DNA from 2 places in the Spiribacter salinus M19-40 genome. Region 1 is predicted to be linked to the other one. Evidence: predicted binding sites of a transcription regulator. Region 1 holds the regulator's gene; the other holds the start of a gene.
The links. The regulator FNR, encoded in region 1, switches genes on or off when oxygen is low (the NO sensors DNR and NnrR bind a similar motif). The targets are predictions, from matches to a motif close to TTGATNTANATCAA.

Region 1 (9,109 bases):
CGTGTCGAAAATATCGAAATTCAGTATGCCCAGGCGGCGGTGTTCTCACCGTCGGATTTCGCCTTCCCCCACGACGGGATTGTCTCGGAGTCCACGCCCAACACCGAGATGACCCTGGTCGTGGACCTGGATATGGACAAGTTAAAGCAACTGCGTGCCGAGGGCTCGGTCCAGAACGCCAAAGACCGGCGTCTGGATCTCTACCGCGTCCAGTGGCTCGACGACTAGAATTTCTGCTGCGCGAGCCAGGGCTGCATGCGCGCGAACGCCTCTTCAATATTTTCCATGGAATTGGAGAAACTGATACGAATCGCATTGCGGCAGGTATCCCCAAAGGCATCACCCGGAATCACGCACACCCCGGTCTCCGCGAGCATCCGCAATGACAGGTCAGTGGCATCCGTGCGCGGTGGCAGTGAGGGGAAGATATAGAACGCCCCCTGTGGCACATACCCCGTCAGATGGGGCGTCTCGCTCACCATCTCCACAATTCGATCACGCCGGCGCCGATACTCGGCATTCATCTCGTCCACGCAGGCCATGTCCCCCTGCAAGGCCGCTACGCCCGCCCACTGCGCTGGCGTGCTTGCCACGGTGGTGGTGAACATGTGGTAGCGCCGCAGCTTTTTAATGGCCCCCTGGCTGGAGATCATCCACCCAATCCGAAAGCCCGCCATGCTGAACGTCTTCGAGAAGCTCGAGATCGACATCACGTGATCCAGATCCGAGGTGCAGTTAATGACACTCGGGAACTCCATGCCCTCCTCAAGGAGGATGTGATCGTAGACTTCGTCAGCGAACACATAGACGCCTCGGTAAGCTGCCTCCTGGACAATGGCCTCGATCGTCTCCCGCGGATAGACGGCCCCACTGGGATTGCTCGGTGAATTGAGCACGATCGCGAAGGTCCGCATGCCAATGGCATCGATCACCTCCTGCGGGTCGATCTGATGGCCATGCTCCGGCCGCGTCGGGATGACCTTCACCTCGCCGCCATTCATTCGGATGAGCGGCGCATACAGCAAGAATGTGGGGTCAGTGACGATGAACTGCCGGCCCGGCGCCGCCGTGGCCGTCAGCGCAAGGTACATCGCCTCGGTGGCTCCCGTGGTGACCAGGAAGTTGTCTTCGGTGAGCTCGCGGTCATAGCGCTTGCTGTAATAGCGCGCAAGCTCGGAGAGCAGCTCCGGCAGCCCCGCATCCATCGTGTAGCCGGTCTTGCCCTCACGCAGCGCGTCGATGTGTGCCTCGACGATATGCGGGGGCGTTGGGAAGTCCGGTTGGCCGATCGACAGATGGATCACGTCATCCATGCCGGCTGCCGTGTTAATCATCCGCCGGATGCCGGGCATCGGAATCGCCTGAAGGGAAGGACTGAACAGCGGTGCCTCAGCCTGATCGCCCTGCTCCATCTCCACCGGATTGACCATGCGTTTCGCCCCTTTGCGCCGCGATGAAAAGAACTGCTGCGTAACACCGCGAAGCTAGCCCTCGGAAGAAAACCGGTCAACCCCCTTGAGAGCCCATTCTGGCGCAGTTGACGGGGTATGGCAGGGGTGGGTACCGTCCGCTCCATTATCAGCGACTCTCTGGGACGCTCAGTCATGGCCGAACAACCGCCAAAAATCGTCATTCTGACGGCCCCTGGCGAAGGACTGCCGGATGGCCTCGAGGCCCTATCCGGCGAGGCAGAACTGCTCGTTGCCGAGAATGGCGCCCAGCTTCGGGCGGCGCTGCCCGGGGCGCAGGTTCTTTGCGTAACCGACTTCCGCACCAACGCGATTTCAGAGGCGTGGTCTGCGGCGGACAGCCTGCAGTGGATTCACGCGACGAGTGCCGGGGTCGATGCCCTGCTAACAGCCGAGGTGCGCGAGAGTTCAATCCCAGTAACGAATGCCCGGGGTATTTTCGACCGCTGCATTGCCGAGTACGTGCTGGGGCAAATCATCGCCTTTTGTAAGGACTTCGCCGAGAACCAGCGTTTGCAGCAGCGCCATGAATGGCACCACCGGGAGACCGAACCCGTGACTGGACGCACGGTACTGGTTGTGGGGGCGGGGTCGATTGGCCGACAGATTGCTCAGATCTGTGGCGCCATGGGTATGGCGGTAGATGGTATCGGCCGCGGTGCTCGACCTGGAGATAACGACTTCGGCGCCATCTATGCCCAGGCCGATCTGATCTCGGTACTTTCCGACTACGACTTCGTTGTGATTGCCGCCCCGCTGACGCCGGACACCGAGGGCTTGTTCGGGGCCGCTGAATTCCAGGCCATGGCCAGCAGCGCGCGTCTGATTAACATTGGCCGTGGCCCGATCGTGCGCACGGCCGATCTGGTGTCAGCGCTGCAGGACGGCGAGATCGACGGTGCCGCGCTGGATGTCTTTGAGCAGGAGCCCCTGCCGGCCCAACACCCCCTTTGGGACCTGCCCAATGTTGCGATTTCTGCGCATATGGCTGGCGACTTCATTGGCTGGAAGCGGGCCTTGTCCGAGCAGTTCATCACCAATTATCGGCGCTGGGCGGCTGGTGACGCGCTCAACAACCTGGTGGACAAGACGCATGGGTTTGTCCCCTCAACAACGAATCGATAGCGAGGCTTGAAATGATCGAATCTCCACTGCTCCCCGCCCTGGGCGGTTACATCAATGGTCAGTGGGTCATGGCCGACAGTGGCAAAACGCTGCCAGTCACCAACCCGGTGGACAACGGTCATCTTGCTGACGTCGCTTCAATGGGCGGCGCTGAGACCGAGCGCGCCATCGCCGCAGCGGAGGCGGCCTTTGAACAACCCGCTGACCTGGACCAGCGCCGCCACTGGCTGGAAGCCATTGCCGACGCCCTGACGACCCATCGTGAGGAAATTGGCCGCATCCTGTGCATGGAGCATGGCAAGCCACTGGCTGAGGCGACGGGCGAGGCTGACTATGCCGCCGGCTTTTTCCGCTACGCGGCCAAAAACGTTCATGCCCTTGCACCGCGCACCCTTGAAGAGCATCCGCGGGACTGCACCTGGACCGTGCATCATCGCCCGGCAGGCGTCGTGGGATTGGTCACACCGTGGAACTTCCCGATCGGCATGATCGCCAAGAAACTGTCTGCCGCCATCGCGGCAGACTGCCCCAGTGTGATCAAACCGTCTTCCAAAACGCCATTGACCATGATCGCGCTGTTCGCCCTGCTTGACCGCGAAGTCGGGCTGCCGGCCGGCAAAGTCAACCTGGTCATGGGCTCATCTGCGCCCATCAGCCAGGCCCTGTTCGACGCGCCGAGCGTGCGGGTCATCAGCTTTACGGGCTCAACAGAAATCGGTCGAGAGCTGATCCGCCAAGCCGCACCCGGCATCAAGCGCCTGACCCTGGAGCTGGGCGGTAACGCGCCTTACATCATCTTTGATGACGCGGACCTGGACCATGCCGCTGATCAGCTCATGATCAATAAATTCCGCGGTGGCGGCCAGACCTGCGTGTGCGCCAACCGAATCTTTGTGCAGGCAGGCGTTGCCGAGGCGTTTGCAGAAAAGCTCGCCGAACGCGTCAACGGGCTGGTCGTCGGCGATGGCATGAAGCCAGGCACCCAGCTCGGTCCACTCATTGATGAGAACGCGGTCGCCAAAGTCACCCGCCATGTGGACGATGCTGTTGCCAGGGGCGCTCGCGAGATGGCGCGCGCGGATGCAGAAGGCCTGCCCGGTACCTTCTACCCCCCGACCGTCCTGCTGGATGTGCCTTCGGATGCCGCTTGCTATCGGGAGGAAACATTCGGGCCACTCGTGCCGCTGATCACCTTCGCTGATGAGCCGGAGGTCGTGCGCATGGCCAACGACACCGATTTTGGCCTGGCCTCCTATGTGTTCACTGCAGACCAAGGACGTGGCCAGCGCGTGATCGAGCGCCTGCGCTTTGGGCATGCCGCACTGAACACAGGGACGGGGCCGACCCCCGAAGCGCCTTTCGGGGGCATGAAGCAGTCCGGCTACGGCCGTGAGGGCGGCCTTGAAGGGCTTTTTGAATTTACCGAGGCGCAGACCGTGCCGGTGGGCTAGCGAACGCCACGGGTCGTACCAGCAATATGGCAGCGACCAGGTAGGCGATCATGAGCCAGGCGAGCGACTGGACGGTTAATCCCGCATCCAGTAAAAGGCCAATCAGGACCGGGCCCGCCGCTGTCCCGAGCACCATGGCGCCATGCGCCATGGCGCGGATGCCACCCAAGTGTCGGAGGCCATAGAGTTCTGGCCACAAAGCGCCCATGAGTGTACCGGCGGTGCCAATGGACAGGCCCGCCAGCCCCAGATAAAGCGGCGCAGCCAAAGCACCGGGCACAAACCCCATGACGCCGATCCCCAGCAATAGCGGTAGTAGATAAAAGGCCAGTAATCGGCGCGCGCCCAACCGGTCGACCACCGGGCCGCTGAGCAGTAAAGATAAGACGTGCGTGGTGGCATAAGCGGTAAAGGCCGCTGATACCAGTGTCAGACTCCAGCCTTTCGCCTCAGCAATCGGCACCTGGTGAAAAAACAATGCGGTGATTAGAATCGGTGGGCCAAGCAGCGCTGGCAAAATGCGGTAAAAGCGTCCATCCAGCAGTACTTCGCTCCGGGTCCAGTCACGACCCACGCTCGCCGGCCCAGGCGGCGTTTCGCTCGTCATCGGGGCTGACTCCGCCTTGCGCATCGCGACTCGTGTCTCGATACGCAACAGCATCAGGACCAGCGGTAGCGCTACGGCGACCAGCAGCAAGGCCAGCAGAAACCAGCTCCCGCGCCAGCCCAGCGCCGCAATCAACGCCACCACGCTCATGGGCAGAATCGCTTCGGCAACCGGAAAACCGAGGGTCACCAGGCTCATCGCGGTTCCCCGCCGGTGTTGGACACGTCGGCCCACCGTGGTCTGGGCCACATGCGTCATAAGCCCCTGGCCACAGAGCCGCAACAGCAAGAAGGCCGGCACCAGGACCCACGCAGCCGGTGTTAGTGCCAGCAGCAGGCCGCCCAGTGCGGCACCCAGGATCACCGCAGCGGTGAAGCGATCCAGGCGCAAGCGATCGACACCCCGACCGAGAAAGATGACGAGCAGTCCGCTCATTAACGTCGCAAAGGAGTAAAGCCCTCCGAATTCGGCATTACTCAAATCGAAAGTCGCCCGCAACTCGCCGCCATAGAGCGAGATCAAAAAGGTCTGACCATGCCCTGAGAGGAACACCATCACAAAGCCGAATATCAGTAGATATCGGTGAGCGCCGAGCCCCCGAAGCGCTGGAATCATTGGCAACCCCAGAAGAAAAGGCCCGGGCAAAAGCCCGGGCCTAAGTGCGTGCGCGACATTGCGCCGCCCATCTAGCCGGTGCTGCGCATCCGTGTTTCCTGAGTCCCGCCGCCCGTCTGCACGAGGGCCTCCTCAAAGCGATCCACCGCCCAGTCGATCTCCTCGGCGGTAACAATCAGCGGTGGAATCCAGCGCACCACGTTACCGCCCCAAGGACCACAGCGAATCATCAGCAGCCCGAGGTGCTCGCAGGCCTTGAGCATCTTCGCGCCCCGATCCCCGTCCGGCTTGCCGTGCTCGTCCACCAAATGGGTGCCGATCATCAGGCCTTTACCGGTGATATTGCCGATTTCCGGATGGCGGGACTGCACGTCCTCAAGCCGGGCCCGAAGCTGGGCACCCCGCTCGGCGGCGTTTTCGACCAGCTTTTCATCCCGCATCACATCCAGCGTGGCCAACCCGGCCGCACATGCCACGGCATTGCCCCCGTAGGTGCCACCCTGAGAGCCCGGCAACGCCTTGCTCATCAGCGAGGCTGGCGCGGCCATGAACGAGAGCTGGAAACCACTCGCCACGCCTTTGGCGGACACGACCACATCCGGCTCGACACCGAAGTGCTCATAACCCCACTGCAGTCCCGAGCGACCGTTGCCCGACTGGACCTCATCCATGATCAGCAGAATTCCATGCTTATTGCACCGCTCCTGAAGGCCCTGCATAAACTTGGTGTTTGCCGGGATATAGCCCGCTTCACCCTGGATTGGCTCAATCAGCATGGCCGCGGTTTCCATCGGCACGCTCTGAACCTGAAGGATGTAATCGAGCTCCCGCAGGCAGAACTCCGCTGCGTCGTCTTCGCTCATCCCGTACCAGTTGGTGTCCGGGAATGGCGCAGTGACCACGCCACCCATCAGCGGCTGAACGCCCTGGCGCACGGCAGCGCTGGAGCTGGTGGTGGCGAGCGAGCCCATGGTCCGGCCATGGAAGCAGCCCCGGAAGGCGATGATGTTGGGCTTGCCGGTGGCCTGACGGGCCAGTCGGATCGACGCCTCAACGGCCTCCGTTCCGGCGTTCGAGAAGAACACGCTGTCGATGGCATCGGGAAGCAGCTCAACCAACCGGTCCGAGAGCTCAAGGATCGGCTGGTGTTTCATGATCGCGTACTGCGCATGGACCACACGATCGATCTGCGCCTTGGCCGCTTCAACGACCCGGGGGTGGCAATGGCCGGTGCTCAGCACGCCGATCCCCGAGGCGAAGTCCATGTACTTGCCGCCGTCCTCAGCGTAGACGTACATGCCTTGCGCGCGCTCGACCAGAATGTCGCTGGACTGGCGCAGCAGCGGCGAGAGGTGATGGACGTTATCGCTCATGACATAGCCTCCTGGCTAAAGAATTCCCCACCTAGGATACGTGATCCCATTCGGCATTTCTTCCCATCGGGGCAATTCACTTGAATGCCCGGGTACTGGTTCTGACAACCATCTCAGCGGTGCTATCCTGATGCAACTGTTGCATCGGGACGAGGATGAAAAAATGGCAATGCAGAGCAACGAGCCGGTGGTTTTCGAGCGCGACTGCGAAGCAGCGCTCATCCCGGCCGGCGACACGGGGACGATTCCGCAGGGCGCCGAAGGCATGATCACTCAGGCCCTTGGCGGCAGCTACACGGTCTACATCCAGGGCAATCTCTTTCGCATTGATGGCAAGGATGCGGATGCAATTGGCAAAGAACCCGAACCGACGCCCGAGCTGCCTGACAACGCTTCCGCGGCGGACGTCGAGCAGCTGGTCTGGGATCAGATGCGGCGCTGCTTTGACCCGGAAATTCCCATTAATGTCGTTGAGCTAGGGCTTGTCTACCGGTGTGACATCACCCTGAAAGACGATGGCTCACGGTCGATCGAGATCGATATGACACTCACGGCGCCAGGCTGCGGCATGGGGGATATTCTCGCCTACGACGTACGGGAGAAGGTCAAAATGGTCCCGACGGTGGAAGACGTGAAAGTGGAAATCGTCTTCGATCCGCCCTGGGGCATTGAGATGATGTCGGAAGCCGCAAAACTCCAGACCGGGATGATGTAGCCACTGGGTGGGTTCGCGCGGTTATTAGCGAAGCGCAGCAGGCCCCTCGCAGGGTGCTTCGTCTTCGGACTGGCCCGCCAACGCCCGCAGGGCAGGCAGATCAAGCAGGGAAATCTCCCGGCCCTCGGCTTTGAGCCAACCCTGATCGGAAAACCGCCGAAACAGCCGACTCATGGTCTCGGGGGCCAACCCCAGATAGTTACCCAACTCACTGCGGGCCATTGAAAGCCGGAATCGAGTCGGCGATAGACCGCGGCGCTCAAAACGGTTGGAAAAACTCAACAACAGCATCGCCAGCCGCTCTTCAGCGCTACGCCGAGCCATGGCAAAAAGCATCTGCTGGTCGGCAAAAATCTCGCGAGACATTAGCCGCAGGAGCTGGCGCTGGAGTCCGGGTATATGCCCCGCCAGGTTCTCAAGCTGCTCGAAGGGCAAAACGCACACACTCGTGGTCTCGAGCGCCCGAGCCGAGCAGGGATGCTCCCAGCTATTGATCGCATCCAGACCGACGAGCTCCCCGGGCAGGTGAAAACCGGTCACCTGCTCTTCACCCTCTTCGGTGGAGGTATAGGTTTTTAACGACCCAGAGCGCACGGCGTAAATCGCGGAAAAACGCTCACCGAACCGATACAAGTGCGCACCTCGTTCCAGCGGCCGCCGACGCTCGACAATCTCATCAAGCTGACGAATATCGGCTTCGTTCAGCGACATCGGGAGGCACAGCTGATTCAGACCACAGTGCGAACACGCCTGCTGCAGTTTGCCGATCTGAACGCCGCCGGTTGTCATTGGGTCCCCCACTCATTTGCTCAATTCAAATTACCACGAGCCGGGCAGATGACTCCACTGACACTCAGCGCTCGAAGTGACGATAACCGGTGTGGGCACCCCCCACAGCGACGCCATCCAAAAGGACGCCGTGGCCGTGCCGGACTTGCCCGATGCGTCGCACCGGCGTTCGCGCATTCTGAGCGGCTTGGGCCACCGTGCTGCGGGCTGTCACCGGCGCGGTAAAACACAGCGCATAATCATCGCCTCCACTGCATAACCAGGCCGTGGCCTGCGCCGTGCCGCCGAAGGCCTGAAGGCGTGCAGACGGCCGAAGCGCTGCGCGTGCCAAATCAATGGCGACGCCACTCTGACTCGCAATGTGGCCCGCATCAGCCAGCAAGCCATCAGAGACGTCAATGGCGGCGTGGGCGATACCTTGCAGCGCCTGTCCCAAACACAAACGAGGCACCGGTCGGAGAAAGGCGTCAACCAGCCCAGCCCAGCGAGGCTCGCCTTGCTGGCCCGCCTGCCAGACCGCGAGACCGCCAGCCGCCTCGCCCAGCCGGCCAGAGACCCAGACATCATCGCCGGCACACGCCGTGTCGCGCCGAATAGGCGGTAGGGCGCTCGTGCCGGCGATCTGCACACTCACTGCACGGGGCCCCCGGGTGACATCGCCCCCAACAACCGCGACTTCATGGGTTTGCGCAATGGCGTCGAGCCCTCGCGCAAAGCCCGCAACCCAGTCCTCATCCATGGCGGGCAATGTCAGCCCCACCACAGCCCAACGAGGCTGGCCACCCATCGCAGCAATATCACTCAGATTCACGGCCAAGGCCCGATAACCGACGGCTTCGGCGGGCATGTCGCCCGGGAAGTGAACGTCTTCGATAAGCGTATCGAGCGCCGACAGCAACCAGGGGTCCGCCGGGCTTTGCAGGATGGCCGCGTCATCACCAACGCCCAGTGTGACGTCCGCGCGG
Region 2 (9,109 bases), 630 kb from region 1:
CTGCGGGAACTGCCAGGCGTCCTGTCCGATGCGACGCGCCCAGAAGACCTGGCCCGCACCATTCGCCAGCACAATGCCGACATTGGGGCGAAATCCTTGCGCGTCAATCACTTAAAACACTCTATTGAAAGTTTCATTGCCAGTCATTCTTCCACAGAGGACAATCAACCGGCAATCAATAAACCGGGACATGACCGTGCAGCTGGCGATTTTCGACCTCGATAACACCCTCCTTGGCGGCGACAGCGACTACCTGTGGGGCCAGCATTTAATGGACAAGGGCGCCGTGTCTCGCGAGCGCTTCGAGGTAGAAAACCAGCGCTTCATGGAACAGTACGAGGCCGGCGAGCTGGATATCGACACGTTCCTGGCCTTTGCCCTGGCGCCCCTGGCGCAAACCCCGAAAGACACCCTGCTGGCCTGGCGGCGCGAGTTCATCGACACCCATATCCGCCCCCGTGTCCTGCCGGCCGCCCAGGCACTGGTGGATGACCACCGGGCGCGCGGCCATGGCCTGATGATCATCACCGCCACCAACCGGTTTGTGACCGAGCCGATTGCCGAGCTGTTCAACATCCCGATCCTGCTGGCCACCGAACCCGAAATACACAACAGCGCATTCACGGGCCGCCATCAGGGCACGCCCACGTTCCGCGAGGGCAAGATCACCGCACTCCAGCACTGGCTGGATGCCGAGGGCGCGATGATGGAGGCAATGCACTTTTACAGTGACTCGCGCAATGACCTGCCACTGCTGGAACATGTCGACCACCCGGTCGCCGTCGATCCCGACCCAACACTTGAGGCCGCAGCCCGGGCGCGGGGATGGCCGGTGCTGACATTGCGCTCAGGCGAGGTACCGCAGGCTCTACCCTAGGCTCGGTTTGGGCTTTGTGGGGCCGCACGGGTCAGTGCTGTGCCGCTTTCGGTGGCTTGTAACGGGCGACCTCTAGCCGCCCCGGATAGGGGAGCCCGTTGCAAGCCACCGAAAGCGGCCTGACTCGCCCCCTCGCATCACTTCCCCACCCCTGTCCAAAGTCGGATAATAAAGGGCCCATATCAAAGGACGCCCACCCATGCCCAACCGACTCGTCGTCACCCTGCTCGCCCTACTCATGGCCACCGGCATGGCAACCGCCAAGGCCGAGATCACCGTTGAGGGCGTCTGGTCGCGCGCCACCGCCCCCGGGCTCGATCGCGGCGCGGTTTACTTTGAGCTTGAGAACACGGGCCGTCGCGGTGATCAGCTGATTGGCGTTTCAACGCCGCGGGCCCCGCGGGCGGAGCTGCATCAAACGATTGAAGAGGGCGGTAACAGCCGCATGGTGCACACCCCCGAGGTGCGAGTGCCGGCTGAGGGCGAGGTGGTTTTCGAGCCTGGCGGGCGGCACGTCATGCTCATGGGGCTGACCGAATCCCTGCGGGAGGGCGAGACCTTCGAGCTGACCCTTGAGCTCGAGCACAACGGCCCCGTCACCCTGACGGTGAATGTGCTGCCACCCACGGCCATGGGGGCCGACGACTAGGCCGGCTTAGATCACCCGCGAGAAACGCCGCGCGTTGCTGGCCTCGGCCAGATAGGCGTCGAAGGGCATCGCCACATTGCGCAGGAAGAACTGACCGCGGTCGGTCACCTGCAGCGAACGCTCACCGATCGTGACCAGGCCGTCATCCACCAACGGGGTGAGGGCCTCGAGCGCGTCACCGAAGTACTGGTTGAACACGATGCCATGGCGCTCACCCACCGCCTCGAAATCGATCGTGCCCTGGCACATGACTGACTGAATAACATCCCGGCGCAGCCGGTCATCCGCGGTGAGCTCGACACCCCGCCAGACCGGGAGCTCACCCGCCGACACGGCCGTTGCATGGCTTTCTGGATCGCGCCGGTTCTGGCTGTAGGCATCACCAATCTGGCCAATGGATGACGCACCCAGCCCGATCAAGTCGAGATCAGGCCGCGTCGCGTAGCCCTGGAAGTTGCGATGGAGCGTGCCGTCCTCGGCGGCCTGGGCCAGCTCATCCCCCGGCAGGGCGAAGTGGTCCATGCCGATGTAGCGGTAGCCGGCGCCGGCCAGGCGCTGCATCGCCTCGATCAGCAGGGTGAGCTTTTCCTCGGCGGCGGGCAGGCTCCCGTCGCGAATCTGGCGCTGAATGCGGAACATCTCCGGCATGTGCGCGTAGTTGTAGAGCGCGATCCGATCCGGCCGGATGTCGAGCACCGCATCCAGGGTGCGGCTGAGCCGCTCCGGCGTTTGTAGCGGCAGGCCGTACATCAGATCGAGGTTCACGGAGTGAAAGCCCTGGGCCCGCGCCTCCGCTACCACGTCCGCGGTGTCCTGCACCCCCTGAATGCGGTTGATGGCCTTTTGCACGTCGGCGTCAAAATCCTGGACACCCAGACTCAGGCGGTTGAAGCCCAACTCGGCGAGCTGGGCGATTCGCGCGCGGTCCACGGTGCGTGGATCCACCTCAATGGAGAACTCTCGGTCCGCCGGCGCGGCCAAAGGGAAACGATCGTTGATGGCGGTGATCAGCCGAGCCAAATCGTCATCGGTAAAGTACGTGGGGGTGCCACCGCCCAGGTGCAGCTGCTCGACGGGCCGGTCGTCATCGAAAAGCGCGGCCTGGAGGTCGAGCTCGTCGATCAGCCGCTCGAGATATTGCTCGGCACGCCGATAGTTGGCGGTAATGACCTTGTTGCAGGCGCAGTAAAAGCACACGGTCCGGCAAAACGGCACGTGGACATACAGCGACAGCGGCCGCGGCATCGGGTCTTCGTTGCTCCAGGCCACCTGCTGGCGGTATCGCTCGGCATCGAAGGCCTCGGTAAACTGCGCGGCCGTTGGGTAAGAGGTGTAGCGTGGACCGGTGACGTCGTAGCGTCGTAGCAGGTCACGCTCCAGGGGTAGTCTGTCGGCCATGTAAGCCAACCCTCCGTGATCAACTAAGGCACTACCATAGCGGTCCACGCTCAGTGCCGGGTTGACCTGGATCAGCCGTTATTCGCAAGCAGGAGACACCGTCATGGCAGAGCGCCCGGAAGGGTCATCCCGCAAGCCGCAGGGGCTGCGTGAACGGCTAATGCGCCAGCTCTGGCTGGCGCTGGCGCTGCTGTTCGTCGGCCTGGGGAGTGCGGGGGTCGTGCTGCCACTGGTGCCGACCACGCCCTTTTTGCTGCTGGCCGCCTACTGTGCCTCGCGCAGCTCGCCGGCCCTGCACGCCTGGCTCTACAGTCATCCGCGCTTTGGGCCGCTGCTGCGAAACTGGCGCGATCACCGGGCGATTCCCCGGCGTACCAAGCTGCTGGGCATCGCCCTGATTGCTGCGAGCTGGACGTGGATGTGGATCACCGTGGAGCCGCTTTATCTGCGCTTGACGGTCACCGCGTTCATGGCCTTTGGCGTGGTGTTTCTGGCGACTCGGCCGAATGGCCCGTCAGATGAACGCAGCGACGATGAATAGCCCCACCACGCAGGCGAACCCACCCGTCCAGGCCGTGCTGCGCAACGTGGCGCGATCGGCGATATAGAAATAGCCATACAGCCCGCGGAAGATCAGAAACGCCACGGCCAGGCCGTCGATCCAGGTCTGGCTGGCATTGAGCTGATGGGCGATGATCACGCCCGCGGCAAACGGCGGGAACGCCTCGAACGTGTTGAGCTGGGCCCAATGCGCCCGCTGCCGCCATCCCTCCAGGCGCTCCAGCCAGGCCCGCGGCCGGGCGTTGTCGAACTGGCCCTCGGACTTGGCCAGCCCGGCGAACACGAAGGGCAAAAAAATGGCGATAAAAACGCAGATATAGGCGATCGTCATGACCGACCTCCGTTGAGCTGGGCCGCCACGGCGCGATGGCCGATGTCGGTGCGCATGAACGAGCCCGTCCAGTGAATGCCACCGGCCAAATCATAGGCCGCGCGCTGCGCCTCGAGGATGTCATCGCCCAGCGCACAGGCACACAAGACGCGCCCGCCGGCTGTGACCACGGCATTCTCGGCGTTCAGGGCCGTGCCGGCATGAAAAACCTTTTGCTCGGATAAATCCGTCGCGGGCAGCCCGTGAATCACATGACCCCGCTCATACGGGCCCGGATAGCCACCGGCCGCGAGCACCACGCCAAGACACGGCCGCGGATCCCAGTCCACTGAATGCTGATCGAGCCGGCCCTGGAGCGCTGCCTCAAACAGATCCACCGGGTCGCTTTGCAGGCGCATGAGAATCGGCTGCGTCTCGGGGTCGCCCAGGCGGACGTTGAACTCCAGCACCCGGGGCGTGCCCTCGGCGTCGATCATGAGCCCGGCGTAAAGGAAGCCGCGAAAACCCCGCCCCTCGGCCACCAAGCCCTGCACGGTCGGACGGATCACCGTCTCCAGAATGCGGGCGTGGATGGCGTCGGTCACCACCGGGGCCGGCGAGTACGCGCCCATGCCGCCGGTGTTGGGGCCCTGATCGCCGGCATCCCGCGCCTTGTGATCCTGGGAGCTCGCCAGGGGCAGGACCGTATCGCCATCGACCAGGGCAATAAAACTCGCCTCTTCCCCGGTGAGAAAATCCTCGACGACGATCCGCTCACTGGCAGAGCCAAAGGCTCCATCGAGCATGGACTCGGCCGCCAGCAACGCCTCGTCCAGCGTCAGGGCCACCGTCACGCCCTTGCCGGCGGCCAGGCCGTCGGCCTTGATCACAAGCGGTGCGCCGCGGGCCTCGATAGTGGCCCGGGCCGCCTCGAGGTCGTCAAATGTTTCGTAGGCGGCGGTGGGAATCGCGTGACGGGCCAGAAAATCCTTGGCGAAGGCCTTGGACGATTCCAGCTCTGCAGCGGCTTGATGCGGACCGAGGCAGGCCAGGCCGACCTCGGTAAAGGCATCGACGATACCGGCGGCCAGCGGCGCTTCCGGGCCCACCATGGTCATGTCGATCTCACGCTGCAGGGCGAGGTCCCGCAGGCCGTTGATGTCTTCAGCGCCGACGTTGACGTTCTGGACACCCACCTCCGTTGCCGTGCCGGCATTGCCCGGGGCGACGTACACGGTCTCGGCTCGGGGTGAGCGCGCCAGGCGCCAGGCCAGGGCGTGTTCGCGTCCGCCATTGCCGACCACCAGAATCTTCATGACTTGCTCCTGCTCAGTGGCGGAAGTGCCGCAGGCCGGTGAACACCATGGCGATGCCATGCGCATCCGCCGCCCCGATCACTTCCTCATCGCGCATTGATCCACCCGGCTGGACGATGGCGCGCACGCCGGCGGCGGCCGCCTGATCAATCCCGTCCCGAAACGGGAAAAAGGCATCGGACGCCAGCACCGCGCCAGCCAGTGACAGGCCGGCATCCTCCGCCTTGCGGGCGCCGATGCGCGCACTGTCCACCCGGCTCATCTGCCCCGCGCCGATCCCCAGCGTATGGCCCTCACGACCGTAGACAATGGCGTTGGATTTCACGTGCTTGGCCACGCGCCAGACGAAATCGAGGTCAGCCTGCAGCGCGTCATCCACGGGGGTCTGCGTCACACAGCGCAGGCCGGTGTCCGCGAACAGATCGGCGTCCTGATCCTGGACCAGCAGTCCGCCGTCCAGCGGTTGCAGCCGCCAGCCGCTGATGGGCCGCGGTCCGTCGGGGATTTCGAGCACCCGGACATTGGGCTTGGCCGCGGTAATCGCCAGCGCCGCGTCACTGACGGCCGGCGCCAAAATCACCTCCACGAACTGACGCTGGATAATGGCGCGGGCGGTGGCGTCGTCCAGCGGGCGATTAAAGGCAATGATGCCGCCAAATGCCGAGGTGGGGTCAGTGGCAAACGCCGCGTCATAGGCGCTCACCAGATGATCGGCGACCGCCACGCCACAGGGGTTGGCGTGTTTGACGATGACGCAGGCCGGCGCGTCAAAGGCGCCAACACACGCCCAGGCCGCGTCGGCATCGGCGAGGTTGTTGTAGGACAGGGCCTTGCCCTGGCGCGAGACATGGCAGGCGAAACTGCCCGCCGGGGCGTCTGGGTCGCGATAAAACGCGGCGGCCTGGTGCGGGTTCTCGCCGTAGCGCAGGTCACTTGCCTTGCGCCAGCTTCGATTGAGCTGCCCGGGGAAAGCGCTCTCGGCCCCCGCCTCCGGGCGCGCCGATAGGTAATTGCTAATCGCCGCGTCATAGCGGGCGACATGATCAAACGCGGCGACAGCAAGCCGGAATCGGTGACTTGCCTCGAGCCCGCCATGGGCCTCAATCGCACTCAGCATGTCCGCGTACTGATCCGGGTCCGTGGCGACCCCGACCCCGTCAAGGTTCTTGGCAGCCGCGCGCAGCATGGCGGGGCCACCAATGTCGATGTGCTCAATAGCCGCTTCGAGGCGGCAGTCTGGCTGCGCCACGGCGGCCTCGAACGGGTAGAGATTGACCACCAGCAGGTCGATGGGCGGGATGTCGTGTTCGGCCATCACGGCCTCATCCTCACCCCGACGGCCCAGCAGGCCGCCGTGAATCCGCGGATGCAGCGTCTTCACGCGGCCGGCCATGATCTCGGGAAAGCCAGTGTAATCGCCGACTTCGGTCACGGGGATGCCGGCCTCACTCAGCAAGCGGGCGGTGCCACCGGTAGACAGGAGCTCCACACCGAGGCGGGCCAACCCACGGGCTAAATCCTCGACACCGGTTTTATCGGAAACACTGATCAGGGCCCGGCGAACGGGCAAGACACTGGCCGCAGCCGTCATGGAGGACTCCGTGGTTCTACTGCTCGTCAAGGCCGTACTGGCGAAGCTTCTTGCGCAGCGTGCCTCGATTGATGCCCAGGGCCTCGGCAGCCCGGGTCTGGTTACCGCCACAGGCGTGCATCACCGTCTCGAAAAGCGGCGCCTCGGCCTCTTCGATCACCATGCGATGCAAATCGCAGCAAGAATGACCATCGAGCTGTTCGAAATAGGACGTGACCGTGTCGCGCACGCAAGTGCCGATCGGACCGACACCCGGGCAATCCTGTCTGGGTTTATCGGGCATGCTGTCCTTCCTGTGGGCTGACGGCTTGAATCATAACCACATGGCCCCGCCCATTAAAGCGCACGACGGGTGCCGTCCAGTCGAACCCAGCCGTCGCGCGCCGCACCCGGGCCAAAATCGATGGCCTGGGCGTAGGCACTGGCGACCTCGGCGGCCTGTCCCTCGAGCAGCCCCGCCAACACGAGACGGCCGCCCGGGCGCAGGGGCTTGATCAGGGTCGGCGCCTGTTCGATCAGCACGCCGGCCAGAATATTGGCAAGCACCCGATCCGCCGCGGGCAGCGCCGTGTCGACGCCGCCGACCGTGAGCGGGTCGGCTACTCCGTTGCGGCGCGCGTTCTCTCGCGTGGCCACTAATGCCTGGGGATCGTTATCGATGGCGATCACCTGCCGCGCGCCCAGGCGTAGCGCCGCAATCGCCAGCAGCCCGGAGCCACAGCCATAATCGATGACGGTCTCATCGACTGGCGGGCAGGCCGCCAGGTGTTCCAGGCACAGCGCCGTTGTGGGGTGCGTACCGGTGCCAAAAGCGAGCCCCGGATCCAGGCGCAGGTTCGTTGCCTCGGGCACCGGTGGCTCCATGCCCGTTGGCACCACCCAGAGGCCGTGGCCAAAATCGAGCGGGGCGAAGTCAGCCAGCCAGGCCCGCTCCCAGGCCGCATCGGCCAGCGTGGTCTCGTCCCAGCCCGTGGGCTTGGCGCCCAGCGCCTCGCTCAGTGCGGCGTGGACCGCTTGGCTGTCGGCATCGGCCTCGAACAATGCCTGCACGCGCACCGCATCCCAGAGCCGGGTTTCGCCAACCGCAGGCTCCAGCACGGGCTCCGCGCCCTCGGACTCGGCCGCCGTCACGGCGATGGCGCCCATCGCTTCCAGCGCTGCCTCGGCGAGGCCCATGCGGGCCGCGGGGAGGTCAAAGGCCACCTGCCGCCAGGCCATGATCAGCGGTGTTCGCCAGGCTGCCAGAGCACGTCGCCTCCGGCCTCGTGATTGGCCTCCCGGGCCAGCACAAACAGATAGTCGGACAAGCGATTGAGATACTGCAGGACAAGGACATTGATGGGGGCGCCGGTGGCCAGCGCCGCTGTCTCACGCTCGGCCCGGCGGGCGACCGTCCGGGCATGATGCAGATGCGCGGCAGCGGGGCTGCCCGCGGGCAGCACAAACGAGCGCAGCGTCTCCAGGCCCGCATTGACGCGATCGATTTCCGCCTCAAGCCACTCGACCTGCCCGGTCACCACCCGCAGCGGTTCGTAGGGCGGGTCGTCCATCTCGGGTGTGCAAAGATCCGCGCCCACATCGAACAGATCATTCTGGATCCGCGCCAGTGCGTCATCGAGCTCGGGGCCCGCGTGCAGCCGGCAGACGCCGAGCAGGGCGTTGAGTTCGTCCACGGTGCCGTAGGAGGCCACGCGATGATCGGTTTTGGCCACCCGGCTGCCATCGCCAAGGCCGGTCTGGCCGGTGTCACCCGTGCGGGTGTAGATCCGAGTCAGTTTAACCACGCCGGTCAGCCGCCGAAGCGCTTGACGGAGGCATCGATCTCGGCGACGGCCTCGGCATGGCCCTTCCAGCCGTTCACTTTGACCCACTTGCCGGGCTCGAGGTCTTTGTAGCGCTCGAAGAAGTGGCTGATCTGCTCAAGGACGATCGCCGGCAAGTCATCCGGGCCTTTGACGTGATCATAGAGAGGGGTGAGCTTGCTGATCGGCACACACAGGAGCTTGGCGTCTTCGCCCCCCTCATCGCTCATCTCAAGCACGCCCACCGGACGGCAACGAATGACCGAGCCGACCTCGAGGGGAAACGGCGTCAGGACCAGCGCATCGAGGGGGTCACCATCCCCGCAGAGCGTATCCGGGATGTAGCCGTAGTTGGCTGGATAGCGCATCGACGTGCCCATGAACCGGTCGACCATGATCGCCCCGGAATCCTTGTCCACCTCGTATTTCACGGGGTCGGCCTGGGCCGGAATCTCGATGATGATGTTGATGTCCTCGGGCAGGTTTTTGCCCGCGTCGATGCCCTCGTAGGCCATGGTGTCCCTCCTGGTCCAGCGTTCTGAGTGATTCGCGGATTATACGCACGCCCGGCCGCCCGGGTCAGGCCCTGAAATCGGGCAGACGCG

Region 2: the regulator FNR is predicted to act here: its motif matches at 2,986-2,999, upstream of hemN (oxygen-independent coproporphyrinogen III oxidase).

The regions. Positions count from the first base shown of each region.
Region 1 is NC_021291.1:482,197-491,305, reverse strand. It holds gene SPISAL_RS02425 (bifunctional GNAT family N-acetyltransferase/carbon-nitrogen hydrolase family protein) at 1-228, shown strand, start outside; gene SPISAL_RS02420 (pyridoxal phosphate-dependent aminotransferase) at 225-1,430, opposite strand; gene SPISAL_RS02415 (D-2-hydroxyacid dehydrogenase) at 1,605-2,594, shown strand; gene SPISAL_RS02410 (NAD-dependent succinate-semialdehyde dehydrogenase) at 2,606-4,045, shown strand; gene SPISAL_RS02405 (MFS transporter) at 4,014-5,267, opposite strand; gene SPISAL_RS02400 (aspartate aminotransferase family protein) at 5,339-6,640, opposite strand; gene sufT (putative Fe-S cluster assembly protein SufT) at 6,804-7,355, shown strand; gene fnr (fumarate/nitrate reduction transcriptional regulator Fnr) at 7,380-8,144, opposite strand; gene thiL (thiamine-phosphate kinase) at 8,209-9,109, opposite strand, start outside.
Region 2 is NC_021291.1:1,593,016-1,602,124, forward strand. It holds gene SPISAL_RS07880 (RNA pyrophosphohydrolase) at 1-111, opposite strand, end outside; gene SPISAL_RS07885 (histidinol-phosphatase) at 191-877, shown strand; gene SPISAL_RS07890 (copper chaperone PCu(A)C) at 1,077-1,526, shown strand; gene hemN (oxygen-independent coproporphyrinogen III oxidase) at 1,533-2,924, opposite strand; gene SPISAL_RS07900 (YbaN family protein) at 3,028-3,465, shown strand; gene SPISAL_RS07905 (MAPEG family protein) at 3,439-3,816, opposite strand; gene purD (phosphoribosylamine--glycine ligase) at 3,813-5,111, opposite strand; gene purH (bifunctional phosphoribosylaminoimidazolecarboxamide formyltransferase/IMP cyclohydrolase) at 5,125-6,702, opposite strand; gene SPISAL_RS07920 (helix-turn-helix domain-containing protein) at 6,719-6,985, opposite strand; gene prmA (50S ribosomal protein L11 methyltransferase) at 7,039-7,920, opposite strand; gene SPISAL_RS07930 (cob(I)yrinic acid a,c-diamide adenosyltransferase) at 7,923-8,486, opposite strand; gene ppa (inorganic diphosphatase) at 8,492-9,019, opposite strand; gene SPISAL_RS07940 (6-phosphofructokinase) at 9,084-9,109, opposite strand, start outside.